2 regions of the Ureibacillus sp. FSL K6-0165 genome follow, and region 1 is predicted to be linked to the other one. Evidence: predicted binding sites of a transcription regulator. Region 1 holds the regulator's gene; the other holds the start of a gene.
The links. Region 1 encodes LexA, which represses DNA repair genes until DNA is damaged. Its sites were predicted from a motif close to CGAACATATGTTCG; they were not measured.

Region 1 (7,573 bases):
ACTGTTACTAAAAATAATGGAAATATAACTTTTAAAGTTTCTGGGACAATAGCTGGTAATAAATCTTACACAGTTGATGAAGGTACAGACTTAGAAAAATTGCAAGTTGAAAAAGGAAATATTTCAGGTGATGGTTTCAAACTTGAAGGAAAAGATTAATTATAATTCAATCTATTAATAATGGCAACTAACCTCATAAATAGGTTAGTTGCCCAACATCTTGTTATTAAGATTAAATATTACACCATTTTCTGTAATCAGATAAACTAAAATATTAATTTTTATTAAATAATATTTAATTCCTATAGGAACAACTAACAATTTAAGTTGGTTTTTCGATTAGGTATTAAATAATAATAGAAATATGTATTTTAATAAATGGAGGCCTGCGTATGTTTAGACGAAAGAAAAAGTCACATATATCCATTGAATTCAATGATTATGTACTTCGCTTCCTGGTGATGAAGGGTTCAGATTTATCGCAGGCGAAAGTAATGGAGATTGCCATTCCAGAAGGGGTAATAGAAGAATCGGATGTAAAAGATGAGTTGACGCTATACGAACTCTTAAAAAAATATGCTCCAAAATGGGGGACGAAAAACCAATCTGTTCGTTTTATCGTTCCAGATTCTTTTATTCTATTAAAAACTTTTGATCATCCTGAAGATGTTGATTTGAATAATTTAAGAGAATATGCGGAAATGGAAATTGGTCATTCCATACATCTTCCTTTTGAAGAACCGCTGATTGATGTGTTTGACCCAGAAGAAGGAGACGGCAAGGCAATGATGTTTGCTGCCAGCTCCGAACAAGTCAATAAATACATAAATCTATTGTTAGATATTTCAATGCATCCAGAAGCGGCGGATGTTCGAGCACTCTGTAATTTACGATTGCTTGAATCGTTGAATCTATTAAATGAACAAAAAACCTATTTATTGACAAATTGGTTACTTAATGAATTATCCATTACTATTTATTCTAAAGGGAATGTCGAATTCCAACGGTTTCAACCAATTGATACGGATTTGAGCCGATGGAAGGCGAAAGAAGCGGGGGAGCACCAACTAGACTTCTCCTATAATGGAGAGTTTGAAGATTATCGCATGCTCATTTCTGACCAAGTGTTGGAACTGGACCGTATTATGAATTTCTTCCGTTTCTCTTTAAATAAAGGGGAAAAGGGAGTCGATGAAATCATCGTCATGGGGGATAATCCTTATCTTGATGAAATTCATTCCTTTTTGCAACAAAGTTTTGATTTACCAATGCAATTAATTAATGATCCGTTTATACAACAACATTATCCTGAATTGAAGGCAAAACATGCATCGTTAATGGGACTTGCCTTAAAGGAGGTTAAATCATGATTCCAGATATTAACCTGTTGCCGAGAGTCGATAAAAGGCAGTCCGCATCGAAACATCTCTATATTCTCTTAACAATTGTTGTTTTACTTCTCGTTGCTTTTTTTGCGTTCCAATATTTTAAAATTCGAGGCGAAATTGCGCATTTGCGAAGTGAAGAACAACAAGTGATTGCAGAGCGGAATCAATTGCAAGAAGAACTCGACAGCATGACCGTTAACACAGGTTCGTTAAAGCAATCCATTGAATTTGTTGAACAAATTTCGTATCCAGTTTCATCCATAATCGATGAAACGATTCGTTTGAAGACGGAACATTCTTATTTAAGAGAATATGCATTTGACGCAAAGACAGCAAAGGTAACAATAGACTTTGAAACATTAAGCGACATAGCGAACTATTTGTCTCGACTAACAGGAAGTGCATATTTCCAAGATGTGCAAGTGTCTTCCATTGAACATTTTGATCCTAGTGATCGTGAGGAAGAGAAAGACACGACGAACTTCAACGAAATCCCCCGATATGAAGTAGTATTTACACTCTTTATTAATCAACAATATTTAGCTGCTGGAGGTGTTGAATGATGAAATTAACAAGTGGCAAAAATTCGTCCGCCTTATTAATCATTGCCCTCATAGCAGCGTTGTTATTTGCAGTATATTATTACGTTATTTTACCTAAAAAAGAAGAAAGATCGTCTCTAGAATCATCCATTGCTTCGACTCGCTCTGAAATTGCCACAATTCAACAACAAATAGAGGAAATTAACGCTAGTAAAAGCATTGACGAAGCAACGATTTTTGAAATGCGTCAAAAAGTTCCTGCTACAAGAAATTTAGATGATCTCATATTAAATATAGAAGAAACTCAATATGTATCGGGTACTAAAATTTTATCGGTTGATTTTAACAACTACGATACGCTCGTTTCTAATTCTGAGTTGGAAGACCCTAACGCTTTAACAGAAGTCAGTGAAAATGTAGATGCCTCTGGAGAAGAAACGTCAAACGAAAGACCTGTTTCGACAATTGCAAAAGAATCTTTACCTCCAGAGTTAAAATTAATTACATTTGAAGTCAACGTGGAATCTCCAGATCTCCAACATCTAGTCCATTTTATTAAAGAAATTGAAAAAATAGAACGCATTATGCACGTTGATATTATCGAATTCACTTTACCTGGTGAAGAAAATGAATTTGCTGAACAACCAGTTGAAAGTGTCGAGGCAACTGTTCAAGTGACAACCTTCTATTATGAAGGAGATGAATAGTCAATCGATTTTGTGAGGAGCGCTTTACATGGAAATTGTGTATGGAATTTTTTTCTTCCTGTTTGGAATTGTCTTTGGGTCATTTTTTAACGTTGTAGGCCTAAGAATTCCTAAAAATGAATCAATCATTACTCCACCATCCCATTGCCCGAATTGTCAAAGGAGATTGACTGCGATTGATTTAGTTCCTGTATTTTCATACATATGTTTACGAGGAAAATGCCGGACGTGTGAGGCGAAGATTTCGCCGATATATGTAGTTTCAGAGCTTGCAACAGGATTGCTATTTGCATTTAGTTATATTCAGCTCGGATTGTCCATTGAATTGGCGATTGCACTTTTCTTTATTTCATTATTAGCCATTATCGTCGTATCAGACCTAAAATATATGATTATTCCGGATAAAGTGCTTCTGTTCTTTTTACCATTGCTAATCTTAGGTCGATTCGTTTCCCCGATTGAACCATGGTGGGATGCTTTTCTCGGTGGAGCGGTAGGATTTGGTATATTGCTTTTGATAGCAGTGATTTCAAAAGGCGGTATGGGTGGTGGAGATATAAAACTATTTTTTTTAATCGGATTGGTTTTAGGGACAGTGAAAACGTTGTTAACTTTATTTTTAGCATCCGTCATCGGCATGATTGTCGGTGTGATTGTGTTATGGATGCGAAATCAAGGTCGCAAAACTCCTGTTCCATTTGGCCCGTCCATTGCTTTGGCAGCAGTCATCGTGTATTTTTACGGCGATGCAATCATCCAGTGGTATTGGGGATTGTTTAGTTTTAGTTAAATTCATCAAAAGAGTATCACCTATTTGGGTGATGCTTTTTTGTTTGGTTTAAACAATGGTGTGGGAGGTTAGTGTAGATAAGGTAGAAACTTTTGCGGATAGAGTGTCTGCTTGTGTAGTAAAGTAGAAACATGTGTGAATAGTGCACAGTTTTGAGGTAATGTAAATCTAATTCATGAGAGATTCCTCCTTGTAAATGTTGGTGTGGTAACTACCTTTTACATGGAATCTCGTTATATTTTTTGGTAAAAAATAGATAATCAGCTGGTATATTACATAATATATTGGCAAGGGGGATGACTATATGAAACCAATTATAGGTATAACAATGGATTGGGAGGGGGGAACTTATCGGGTAAATGAGTCATACGTACAAGCCATTCTCAATGCAGGTGGAATTCCAATTTGCCTTCCGTATATTGCAGAAGAAGATGGAGAGCAATTGATAAATAAAATCGATGGATTATTGCTCACAGGAGGAGGAGATATCAATCCCATCCTTTTTGGTGAAGAACCGCTTCCTAAATTGGGGAGAGTTGTAACAAAGCGTGATGAAAGGGAAATTCAATGGACAAAGATTGCACTTCAACGAAATATCCCGATTCTTGCAATTTGCCGTGGATTGCAAGTGTTAAACGTAGCGCTAGGTGGGACAATTATCCAAGATATTTACTCACAAAATGAAAGAGAAATTCTTCTGCATACCCAAAATTCTCATCGTTCCGAAACATCCCATTTTGTTCATCTTCAAGATAAGTGTAAATTGCAGCAAGTTGTAAGCTCCACAAAAATAGCAGTGAATTCCTTCCATCATCAAGCTGTAAAAGAAATTGCGGAAGACCTGACAATTGTCGGAGTGGCTAGCGACGGCATCGTGGAAGCGGTAGAACATAAAACTTCACCATTTTGCATCGGCGTTCAATGGCATCCAGAAGAGCTGGCTTTTAATGGTGAGGAAGGAGCAATAAAATTATTCAAAGCATTTGTTGCTGCTTGTACAAAAGAATAATAATGAAGAAAACTCGCATTCAGATGAATAGTTTGCGAGTTTTTTCTAGTAATTAATGAAATTTTCTATATAAACCAACTACAATTCCTAAAATCGTGACATTATCAACAATGATTGGTTCCATAGAAGAGTTTTCAGGTTGTAAGCGGAAATAATTCTTTTCTTTATAAAATCGTTTCACAGTCGCTTCATTTTCTTCCGTCATGGCAACTACAATTTCTCCGTTGTTTGCAGTAGATGCCTTTTTCACAACGACGTAATCTCCATCTAAAATACCGGCTTCAATCATCGAATCTCCCATTACTTCTAGCATGAACAGCTGATCTTCACTTGTTCCGTATGTAGCAGGTAGCGGAAAATATTCTTCTATATTTTCAATCGCTGTAATTGGACTACCAGCAGTTACTCTACCGACTAATGGCACATGGACAACTGGCTGTTTTTGAACCACTTCGTCACTATCCAATATTTCTATTGCTCGAGGTTTAGTAGGATCTCTCCGAATATATCCTTTTTGTTCTAGGCGCGTAAGGTGACCGTGTACTGTTGAGCTAGAGGCAAGCCCAACTGCTTCACCTATTTCGCGAACGGATGGAGGATACCCTTTTGCTCGAACTTCCTCTTTTATAAATTCTAAAATATCCTTTTGCCTTTTTGATAATTTCTCCATGTTGGTCACCTCTAATGTGAATAGTTTTACATATTTTACATATAGTATAACAGCACATCTCGAACAATGCAAACACAAGTTCGAAAAACCTATTGACAAAAACGTACGTTCGTATTATATTAAGAACAGATATTCCGAACAAGTATTCGAGAAAAGGGGAACGGAAAATGAGTTGGTTAGAGAAGAATCATTATATTAAAATTCTATCTATTGTAACATTACTCATTATTGCTTATATTTTCATTACAGATGATGGAGATATGACGTTTGAACAAATTACAATTAAAGAAGGCGATACGCTTTGGACATTAGCAGATCGCTATAAAGGATATATGACGACGGAGGAATGGATTCGAACAGTAGCGAAGGAAAACAACATCAACGTTGATTATATCATTGCAGGTGAGACATTAATGATTCCTATTCCGAAAGATGCAATCTATATTGCGATGAATGAAGAAGAAATTCAATCAATAAAGGTAGCTGTAAAAGACAATGAAAGAAAATAAAGCGGTTATATATGCAAGGGTAAGCACTGAAAAAAACGAGCAAGAAACTTCATTAGAACGACAAAAAGAGGAACTCTCAATCTATGCCCAACAATTAGGGTTTCAAGTAGTCAACATTTTCGAAGATCAACATAGCGGTTATGATGTAAACCGAGAAGGATTGCTCGAAATGATGGATTATATTGTGGAACACAATATTGGAAGTGTTTTCGTTCAAGATGAAACGCGTTTAGGCCGTGGACATGCCCGCGTTGCAGTATTGCATTTGCTAAAAAAAAGCGATATAGAAATATATTCTCTTAATGATGCCGGTCCATTAACAATGAATGAAATGGATACGATGCTGTTAGAAATTTTAGCCATTGTTGAAGAATATCAGCGGAAAATACATAATGCCAAAATAAAACGAGGAATGCGTCGAGCAGTGGAAAACGGATATCGCCCTGAACGGAATTTTAAAAATAAACATAAACGTGAAGGGAGAGAACGGATTGTTGTTCCGATTGAAGAAATTGTCAATTTACGGGAAAAAGGATTAACATTCCAAGAAATTGCTTCAATTCTGAGAGGTTTAGGATATGAGGTAAGTAAAGCAACTGTTCATCGCAGATATATGGAATATAAAGAAAGACTCGAAGATTAATCTACTTGCACTTCGAGTCTTTTTTGCATATCCTTTTATGTATTGAAAAGGAAAGGTGTGAATGGAATGTTGTCTAAAGAAAAAATTGCCCGCATCAATGAATTAACGAGAAAAGCGAAGGAGGGCAAATTAACAGAAGAAGAAGCGAAAGAGCGCACAATGTTAAGGAAAGAATATTTAGAGGCTTTCCGTGAGTCATTTAGAAAGACGATTGAAAATGTGCAAGTATATGATATCGAAGGTAACGATGTCACACCGGATAAAATAAAACAGCTTCGCCGCAATAAATTAAATTAACGAGTTATAAGTATATTGCTATCTAAAGTAAAAAATATGACATTCCTAAAAATTAGATTGTTTTCTCTGTAAATGTTGTCTAAACTGAATACGGAACAAATATTTAGCACGAGAAAGGATGTCAATCATATGACGACTACAGCGGATTTACTTGCAATTAACGCAATCCGAACTTTATCAATTGACGCCATTGAAAAAGCGAACTCTGGGCATCCAGGTCTTCCAATGGGTGCAGCTCCAATGGCATACACATTATGGACGAAACAAATGCGCCATAATCCAAAAAACCCAAAATGGTTTAACCGCGACCGCTTTATTCTTTCCGCAGGACACGGTTCCATGTTATTATACAGCCTTCTCCATTTAGGTGGATATGGCTTAGATATGGAAGAAATCAAAAATTTCCGCCAATGGGGTTCAAAAACGCCTGGGCATCCTGAATACGGTCACACAGTAGGGGTTGAAGCAACAACTGGCCCACTTGGACAAGGTATTGCAATGGCTGTTGGTATGGCGATGGCTGAACGTCACTTAGCAGCTACATACAATAAACCTGGTCATGAAATTGTAGATCATTATACTTTTGCTCTTTGCGGTGATGGAGATTTAATGGAAGGTGTTGCTGGCGAAGCTATTTCATTAGCAGGACATTTACAACTTGAAAAATTAATCGTACTTTACGATTCAAATGATATTTCATTAGACGGCGATCTTTCAAAAGCCTTCTCTGAAAACATTCAACAACGTTTTGAAGCTTGTGGATGGAACTATATTCGTGTAGAAGATGGCACAGATGTGGATGCAATTAATGACGCGATTGCACAAGCAAAGCAGTCAAAAGGGAAACCAACATTAATTGAAATAAAAACAGTAATTGGTTATGGTTCGCCAAATAAATCTGGAAAATCCGATGTTCACGGTGCACCACTTGGAGCTGACGAAGTTCAGTTAACGAAGGAATTCTATGGCTGGAAGCACGAGCCGTTTAAAATTCCGGAAGAAGTGTATGAAACATTCA
Region 2 (7,573 bases), 500 kb from region 1:
CATTCAGACAATTTCAGCTAGTACTGATGAACAAACAAGTTTTATGGAAAGAGGTAACCAACTTATTTCCAATATATCAAATCGTGTTCATGCGATAACAGAAAACATACAACAAACGAATAATAATGTAGATGATGCAGTTATGGCTGCTATGACAGGTACTGAAGTCATTCAAGAAACAATCAACCAAATGAAAGCAATCGAAGGTAAAACAAACACTGCAACAAAGGCAATTAATTTACTTGGGAAAAAATCGAATGAAATTAATGAGATTGTTTCAGTAATCACAGACATTGCAGATCAAACAAATTTATTAGCCTTAAATGCAGCGATAGAAGCAGCTCGAGCAGGTCAATATGGAAAAGGGTTCGCCGTGGTAGCAGATGAAGTTCGAAAACTTGCAGAGCAATCTAGTGATGCTTCTCGACAAATTAGTAAATTAATACAAGAAATTCAAAGCGAAATTTCAGATTCTGTTCTTGCAATGAACGAAGGAAATAATGCGGTTCAGGATGGAATGAAATATGTCGATAAAGCAGGAAATGAGTTTTCGAATATTACGATTGCTGTCAAAAAAGTCTCCACTCAAATGAATAAAATTTTAGATGAAAGTTCAACAATTAAAGAACATGTTGAAAGAATTGTACATCACATTAATGAAGTATTAAATAGCTCAATGCAAACATCAAGCAGCATTCAAGAAATTGCTTCGGCATCAGAACAGCAACATGGTACAATGCAAGAAATTGCTTCGGCAGCAAATGAATTAGCAAAAATGGCAGAAACATTAAACGAAACAGCGCAAAAGTTTAAATTTTAAATAATTTTCCTTGTTTATTTACTTAGGGTGTCGAGAGAAATTCTTGACACCCCTACTTCTTCATAACAATTAACTTATATAAATCTCTCCTCCTCCGACAATCAATGCAAGTTTCCCTCGCTGCAAAATTAATCTGTGACTAAAACGTACATGACAATCAGCCATCCAAAATGATTTTTCAGACTGCTCATTTTTTGTATGAGTCCGTACAAATAGGGAAACATAATTATAAAAATATTGATTAGGTTGTGTTGATAGTTGATGAAGAAGTTATTTGTATTTTTCAGTTTATTAATGTTTCTGAACCAGACTTTTGTGAATGCTTCCACGATTGATTTTCCTTTTTCTAATAATCAATCCATCAACATCGAGATAATTGATCCCGAATCAAAGGAGATAGTCCATTCCTTTCATCCGTATGATTATGACATCGAATTAGACTTAAATATCTTCAAAAGTGAAGTGGAACGATGGATTCATGAAATTGAACCATATTACTACAAAGAAATGTCCCTTGATCGAATTGATGAAGATGGTGAAATTATTAAAGGTTCCCCAAGAATTGAAGTCAATACTACACAGTTGTTAGATGAAATATTAAAGCGCTCATTTACTGGTGGAAAGATTGAAATCCCATTAAAGATTACTGATAGCAACTATCGACTTACTGATGTTCCTCATTTAAAAGAAGTTGTACTCGCTTCCTTTACTACATTCTTTAATCCAAATAAAGCAGGGAGAAGTAAAAACATCGAGATTTCAGCTGCAGCTATTCATAACATCATTGTTGGCAGCGAAGATACATTTTCCTTTAATGCAGTCGTTGGACCTAGAGAAATTGCTTACGGTTATCAAATAGCACCTGAAATCGTGAATGGAAAATTGGTAATGGGAATTGGTGGAGGCATATGTCAAACATCTTCCACATTATTTAATGCTGTTGATCAGCTTCCAATTAAAATTATCGAAAGACATCATCATTCCATGGATGTTGGATACGTTCCAAAAGGAAGAGATGCTACGGTTTCATTTGGAGGCTTAGACTTCCAATTCCAAAATACAACCGGAATCCCTTTTCTCATTCAAGCTTATTACAGACCTGGGGCGATTACGGTTGAAATCAGAACTTCAAAAGAATATGAGGAATTATTGAAAAATGAATTAATGGAATCGGAACCAAATTCTTAAGCAATCCCAGATGCATATTTCATATTATTCGATTCACACTAATACTGAATTTTTTGAAGGAGGAGGAGCATTCAATGGCAAATCGAAAACCGAATCCAGACAATCGTTCAAACAACGTAGAACGATTACAAACAATGGTGAAAAATACAATTAAAAATATTCATGAAGCAGAAGCAAGTATGGAATTTGCAGGTCCTGAAGAAAGAGAAAAAATTAGAGAAAAGAATGAGCGTCGCCGTAAAGCAATCGAAGGTTTCCGTGAAGAAATTAAAGATGAAGCTGCTGTTCGTAAAAGAGGAGAAGTATAAATTCGTGAGAAACTGGCAAAAGGCCAGTTTCTTTTTTATTTGAATATGATTGCTTTTTTTATTTACTTGTACTAGATTTTATGCTATTTACATTTAATTTTGATAAAATAATGAAGTGGATAATAGTTAAGTATGTTGGGGAGGGACATTGCATATGAATATGGTTGAAACGCTCGTAAATCAAAGCCGTAATGTAATGGATCTAATGAAACAATTAAAAAAAATTGCTTCAGTCAAAGGAAAAAAACGTACCGAATTAATTGAAAAATTTACTGCTAACCAGCATTCATTTAATGTTTATACATATGCAAGTGAGGAAGCGAGACAATCGCAACAAGTAGAAACTCTTAAAGTGAAATTAAATGAATTTAGTAGCCAATTTGATGCTGCACGCTATGAGATGGATGGAGAAGTAAATGAAGAACAGGTAAACCTATTATATAATGAAGTGTTAAATGCATATAACGAAATGGTAATAGCACTTGGATACGAAAAAGAAGTTATCGATATAAAAAAATTTTAAGTAAAAAGGAAGTGGATTTTTTGATCCACTTCCTTTTTTTATTTTTTATAGTCGTAAATTAATTCATCCGTTTTTGAATCAATAGAAACATATAAGTCATGATTATTGAAAAACCATTCATCATCTTTTTCAACATAAAAATGGATGCCATCTACAACCGTTTCAACCCCAATATTATGAGGCTTTTCACGGTTCATTCCTAAAGAAAAAGCTTCATGGAAAGGGGAAGAACCACCGTAACGAGCGTAAAACCTTATGTAATCACCTGATTCTACTTCCATTTCTTCTTTGAACCAAGCCAACGCTTCATCCGAAATAATAATTTTCATTTACGCCAAATCCTTTCGAAAAACATTATAACCACTTAACTTTCGGTTCCGTACCTTCTTTGATGCGTTTGATATTGGATTTATGTCGATAAAATATAAAAGTTGCTAAAATCAATACTAAGATAAATAATGCGTAATCACCAGTAAGTAACCAGTAAATAATGCTATAAATCACGGCTATGACAGATACAACCATTGACGATAAACTAACAATTTTCGTCAGTTTTAAACTGATGAAGAAGCCGATGATTAAAATTATAAAAAACGGCCATGAATAACCTAACAATACACCGCCTGATGTTGCCACAGCTTTTCCGCCACGAAAACCTGCAAAGATTGGGAACATATGTCCAACCGCGGCTATTGCTCCTAAAATAAGAGGATGTACTATCGTATCACTGAAAAACGGAAACATTGGTAGTATCGTTGCTACTGTACCTTTTAAAATATCCATGATGGTAACAACCATTCCAGCTTTTTTTCCTAATACGCGGAATGTATTTGTAGCACCTAAGTTACCACTTCCAAATTCTCGAATATCCGTTTTATAAAAAATTTTTCCAATCCATAATCCAGACGGAATCGAACCGATTAAATACGCACAAATGACTGCTATTACATTAATCATACCAAGATTCCTTTCAAAATAAACGTTTTACTATTAGCGATAATCATTTTACACTTTTTCTCTTATAAGAGAAAGGTCATTTTCGCTTTTTTCTATTATTCGCGAAAAAATATAGTACAGTGGAAGGAAATCATATGTTTAATCGTGAATCAAAGAAATGTCTTCATTTATTATATATGTTATCCTTTGTAAAATAAATAAAGCGATTGTGTTGGCAAGTATATTTATTAGGCAATCTTTTATTTTTAAGATGAAAACAGTACAAAGTACACTTTATGAAAAATTTTCTTTTTTCTTTTCAAAAATTTGTTAAAATGAAAAGGATGCTCGAATGTACTAGTGATTGACAGATGGAACGATTCTCTGTACGATTAGTGATACAGAACGGATGTTTGTATTTGGAGGGATTTAATTTGGCAATAAATCAAACAGGGATCACATATGATGCCGATGCCATTCAAGTATTAGAAGGCTTGGATGCTGTACGGAAACGTCCAGGGATGTATATTGGATCCACTGACAGCCGAGGTCTTCATCACTTAGTTTATGAAATTGTAGATAATGCAGTGGATGAAGCCCTTGCTGGATTTGGTTCACATATCATCGTCAAAATCCATAAAGATCATTCCATTAGCGTTCGAGACTACGGTCGTGGAATGCCAACAGGAATGCATAAATTAGGTAAACCAACACCTGAAATAATATTCACTGTGCTTCATGCTGGTGGAAAATTTGGTCAGGGTGGATATAAAACAAGCGGTGGTCTACACGGTGTGGGATCATCCGTTGTAAATGCTCTATCTAAGTTTCTTGAAGTAACGATTTATCGTGATGGTCAAATTCATCGCCAACGCTTTGAAAATGGTGGAAAACCGGTAACAACCCTTGAATTAATTGGGACGACAAAAGAAACTGGAACACTCGTTCACTTTTTACCGGATGATACGATATTTTCCACAACAAAATTTAATTATGATACATTAGCTGAACGATTACGTGAATCAGCTTTTCTCTTAAAAGGTTTGACAATTGAACTGATTGATGAAAGGGAAGAAGGAAAGCGGGAAGTATTTTGCTATGAAAACGGAATTCAAGCATTTGTTGAATATTTAAATGAAGAAAAAGATGTCATCCATCCAGTAAAATATGTGGAAGGCACTCATGATGATATAGAAGTAGAATTTGCCTTCCAATTTAATGATGGGTATTCCGAAACTATTCTTTCCTTCGTCAATAATGTTCGTACTCGAGATGGCGGGACTCATGAAACTGGTGCCAAGTCTGCATTAACTCGTATCTTTAATGAGTACGCACGAAAAGTCGGTTTATTAAAAGAAAAAGATAAAAACCTTGAAGGTACCGATATAAGAGAGGGACTTTCCGCCATCATTTCCGTTCGAATTCCAGAAAGGTTATTACAATTTGAGGGCCAAACAAAAAGTAAACTCGGAACTCCCGAAGCCCGCACTGCTGTAGAATCTGTTTTATCAGAAAAATTGTTATATATTTTAGAAGAAAATGCAGAATTATCCGCATCTCTTGTTCGGAAAGCAATTCGAGCTGGACAGGCAAGGGAAGCAGCGAGAAAAGCTAGGGAAGAAGCACGAAACGGTAAAAAGGGCAAAAAAGCTAAAACAATTCTTTCTGGGAAGTTAACACCTGCCCAATCTCGCAATCCCGAAAAAAATGAATTATACCTCGTGGAAGGTGATTCTGCAGGGGGATCTGCAAAACAAGGTCGCGATCGCAGGTTCCAAGCGATATTGCCACTCCGCGGTAAAGTTATTAATACAGAAAAAGCAAAACTTACGGACATTATGAAAAATGAGGAGATTGCTACCATTATTCATACAATCGGAGCCGGAGTAGGTCCTGATTTTAATTTAGAGGATGTGGCTTACGATAAAATTATTATAATGACCGATGCAGATACTGACGGTGCCCATATCCAAGTTCTTCTACTGACATTTTTCTATCGTTACATGCGCCCATTAATTGAAGCTGGAAAAGTCTATTTAGCTTTACCACCGCTTTACAAAGTGTCAAAAGGCAGTGGTAAAAACGAAGTTGTTGAATATGCTTGGACCGAAAATGAATTACAAGAAAAAATTAAAAAAGTAGGGAAGGGCTATGTTATCCAACGCTATAAAGGTCTCGGCGAAATGAATGCGGACCAATTATGGGATACGACGATGAATCCTGAAACGAGAACACTGATTCGTGTAACGATTGAAGATGGCGCCCGTGCAGAACGTCGCGTTACAACTTTAATGGGTGATAAAGTCGAACCTCGCCGTAAATGGATAGAATCCAATGTAGATTTTGGTATGGAAGAAGATACAAATACTTTAGTAACCGATTTCATCCAACATAAGGAGGAAGAATAATGGCGTCAACCGAACGATTTCATGAATTGACTTTAGAAGACGTGATTGGTGATCGTTTTGGTCGCTACAGTAAATACATCATTCAAGATCGAGCGATCCCCGACGCTCGAGATGGATTAAAACCTGTGCAACGTAGAATTCTTTATGCGATGTATAGGGAAGGGAATACCCATGAAAAACCATTCCGAAAATCTGCGAAAACAGTCGGTAATGTTATTGGTAACTACCATCCTCATGGGGATTCATCCGTATATGAAGCAATGGTACGACTTAGCCAAGATTGGAAAGCTCGCTATCCGTTAATTGAAATGCATGGAAATAACGGTTCGGTTGATGGTGACCCCCCAGCAGCAATGCGTTATACGGAAGCGCGCCTTTCCGTTGTAGCTGCAGAAATGCTAAAAGATATTGATAAACAAACAGTCGATTTCGTTCCAAACTTTGATGACCAAGACACTGAACCGACTGTGCTTCCTGCTAAACTTCCTAACTTACTTGTAAACGGTGCTACTGGTATTTCTGCAGGTTACGCAACAGATATACCACCTCACAACTTGTCAGAAGTATTAGATGGAATATTGATGCGTCTAGACCATCCAAATTGTACTGTAGATGATTTAATGACAGTCATAAAGGGGCCTGATTTTCCTACTGGTGCAATCATAGAAGGGATTGATGGCATTAAAAAAGCCTATGAAACAGGCAAAGGAAAAATTATTATTCGCTCCAAAGCAACAATAGAACCCATTAAAGGTGGAAAAGAGCAAATTGTCATCACTGAAATCCCTTATGATGTGAATAAAGCACAACTTGTAAAGAAAATTGATGAAATGCGTTTTGACAAGCGTTTAGAGGGGATTGCTGACATTCGAGATGAATCTGACCGAACAGCAGGACTCCGAATTGTTATTGAATTAAAGAAAGATATTGATGGAGAAGCCATTTTAAACTATCTATATAAAAACACAGACTTACAAATCACATATAACTTTAATATGATTGCTATTCATAATCGGCGTCCAACAATGATGACACTTCCATTAATGCTAGATGCATATATCGATCATCAAAAGGATGTTGTAACAAGAAGGACGAAATTTGACCTTCAAAAAGCAAAAGATCGATTACATATCGTTGAAGGTTTGATAAAAGCTTTATCCATTTTAGATGACGTCATTCAAACAATTCGTTCTTCTAAAGATAAACGAGATGCAAAAAACAATTTGCAATCGAAATTCCAATTTACTGAAGCACAAGCAGAAGCAATTGTTAACTTGCAATTATATCGTTTAACAAATACAGATATTACGCAGCTCCAAAAAGAGCATGAAGAATTACAAAAAACAACAGAAAAACTATCGAAAATATTAAGTAGTGAAAAAGAATTAAT

Region 2: the regulator LexA is predicted to act here: its motif matches at 4,178-4,191, upstream of parE (DNA topoisomerase IV subunit B).

Annotation. Positions count from the first base shown of each region.
Region 1 is NZ_JBBOQS010000001.1:2,555,072-2,562,644, reverse strand. It holds gene NST00_RS12680 (type II secretion system protein) at 1-159, shown strand, start outside; gene pilM (type IV pilus biogenesis protein PilM) at 393-1,370, shown strand; gene NST00_RS12670 (hypothetical protein) at 1,367-1,951, shown strand; gene NST00_RS12665 (hypothetical protein) at 1,948-2,637, shown strand; gene NST00_RS12660 (prepilin peptidase) at 2,666-3,427, shown strand; gene NST00_RS12655 (gamma-glutamyl-gamma-aminobutyrate hydrolase family protein) at 3,732-4,436, shown strand; gene lexA (transcriptional repressor LexA) at 4,489-5,106, opposite strand; gene yneA (cell division suppressor protein YneA) at 5,274-5,615, shown strand; gene NST00_RS12640 (YneB family resolvase-like protein) at 5,602-6,258, shown strand; gene NST00_RS12635 (DUF896 domain-containing protein) at 6,325-6,555, shown strand; gene tkt (transketolase) at 6,685-7,573, shown strand, end outside.
Region 2 is NZ_JBBOQS010000001.1:2,051,897-2,059,469, reverse strand. It holds gene NST00_RS10250 (methyl-accepting chemotaxis protein) at 1-820, shown strand, start outside; gene NST00_RS10245 (VanW family protein) at 1,082-2,008, shown strand; gene tlp (small acid-soluble spore protein Tlp) at 2,083-2,316, shown strand; gene NST00_RS10235 (hypothetical protein) at 2,471-2,839, shown strand; gene NST00_RS10230 (HesB/YadR/YfhF family protein) at 2,878-3,168, opposite strand; gene plsY (glycerol-3-phosphate 1-O-acyltransferase PlsY) at 3,194-3,796, opposite strand; gene parE (DNA topoisomerase IV subunit B) at 4,210-6,183, shown strand; gene parC (DNA topoisomerase IV subunit A) at 6,183-7,573, shown strand, end outside.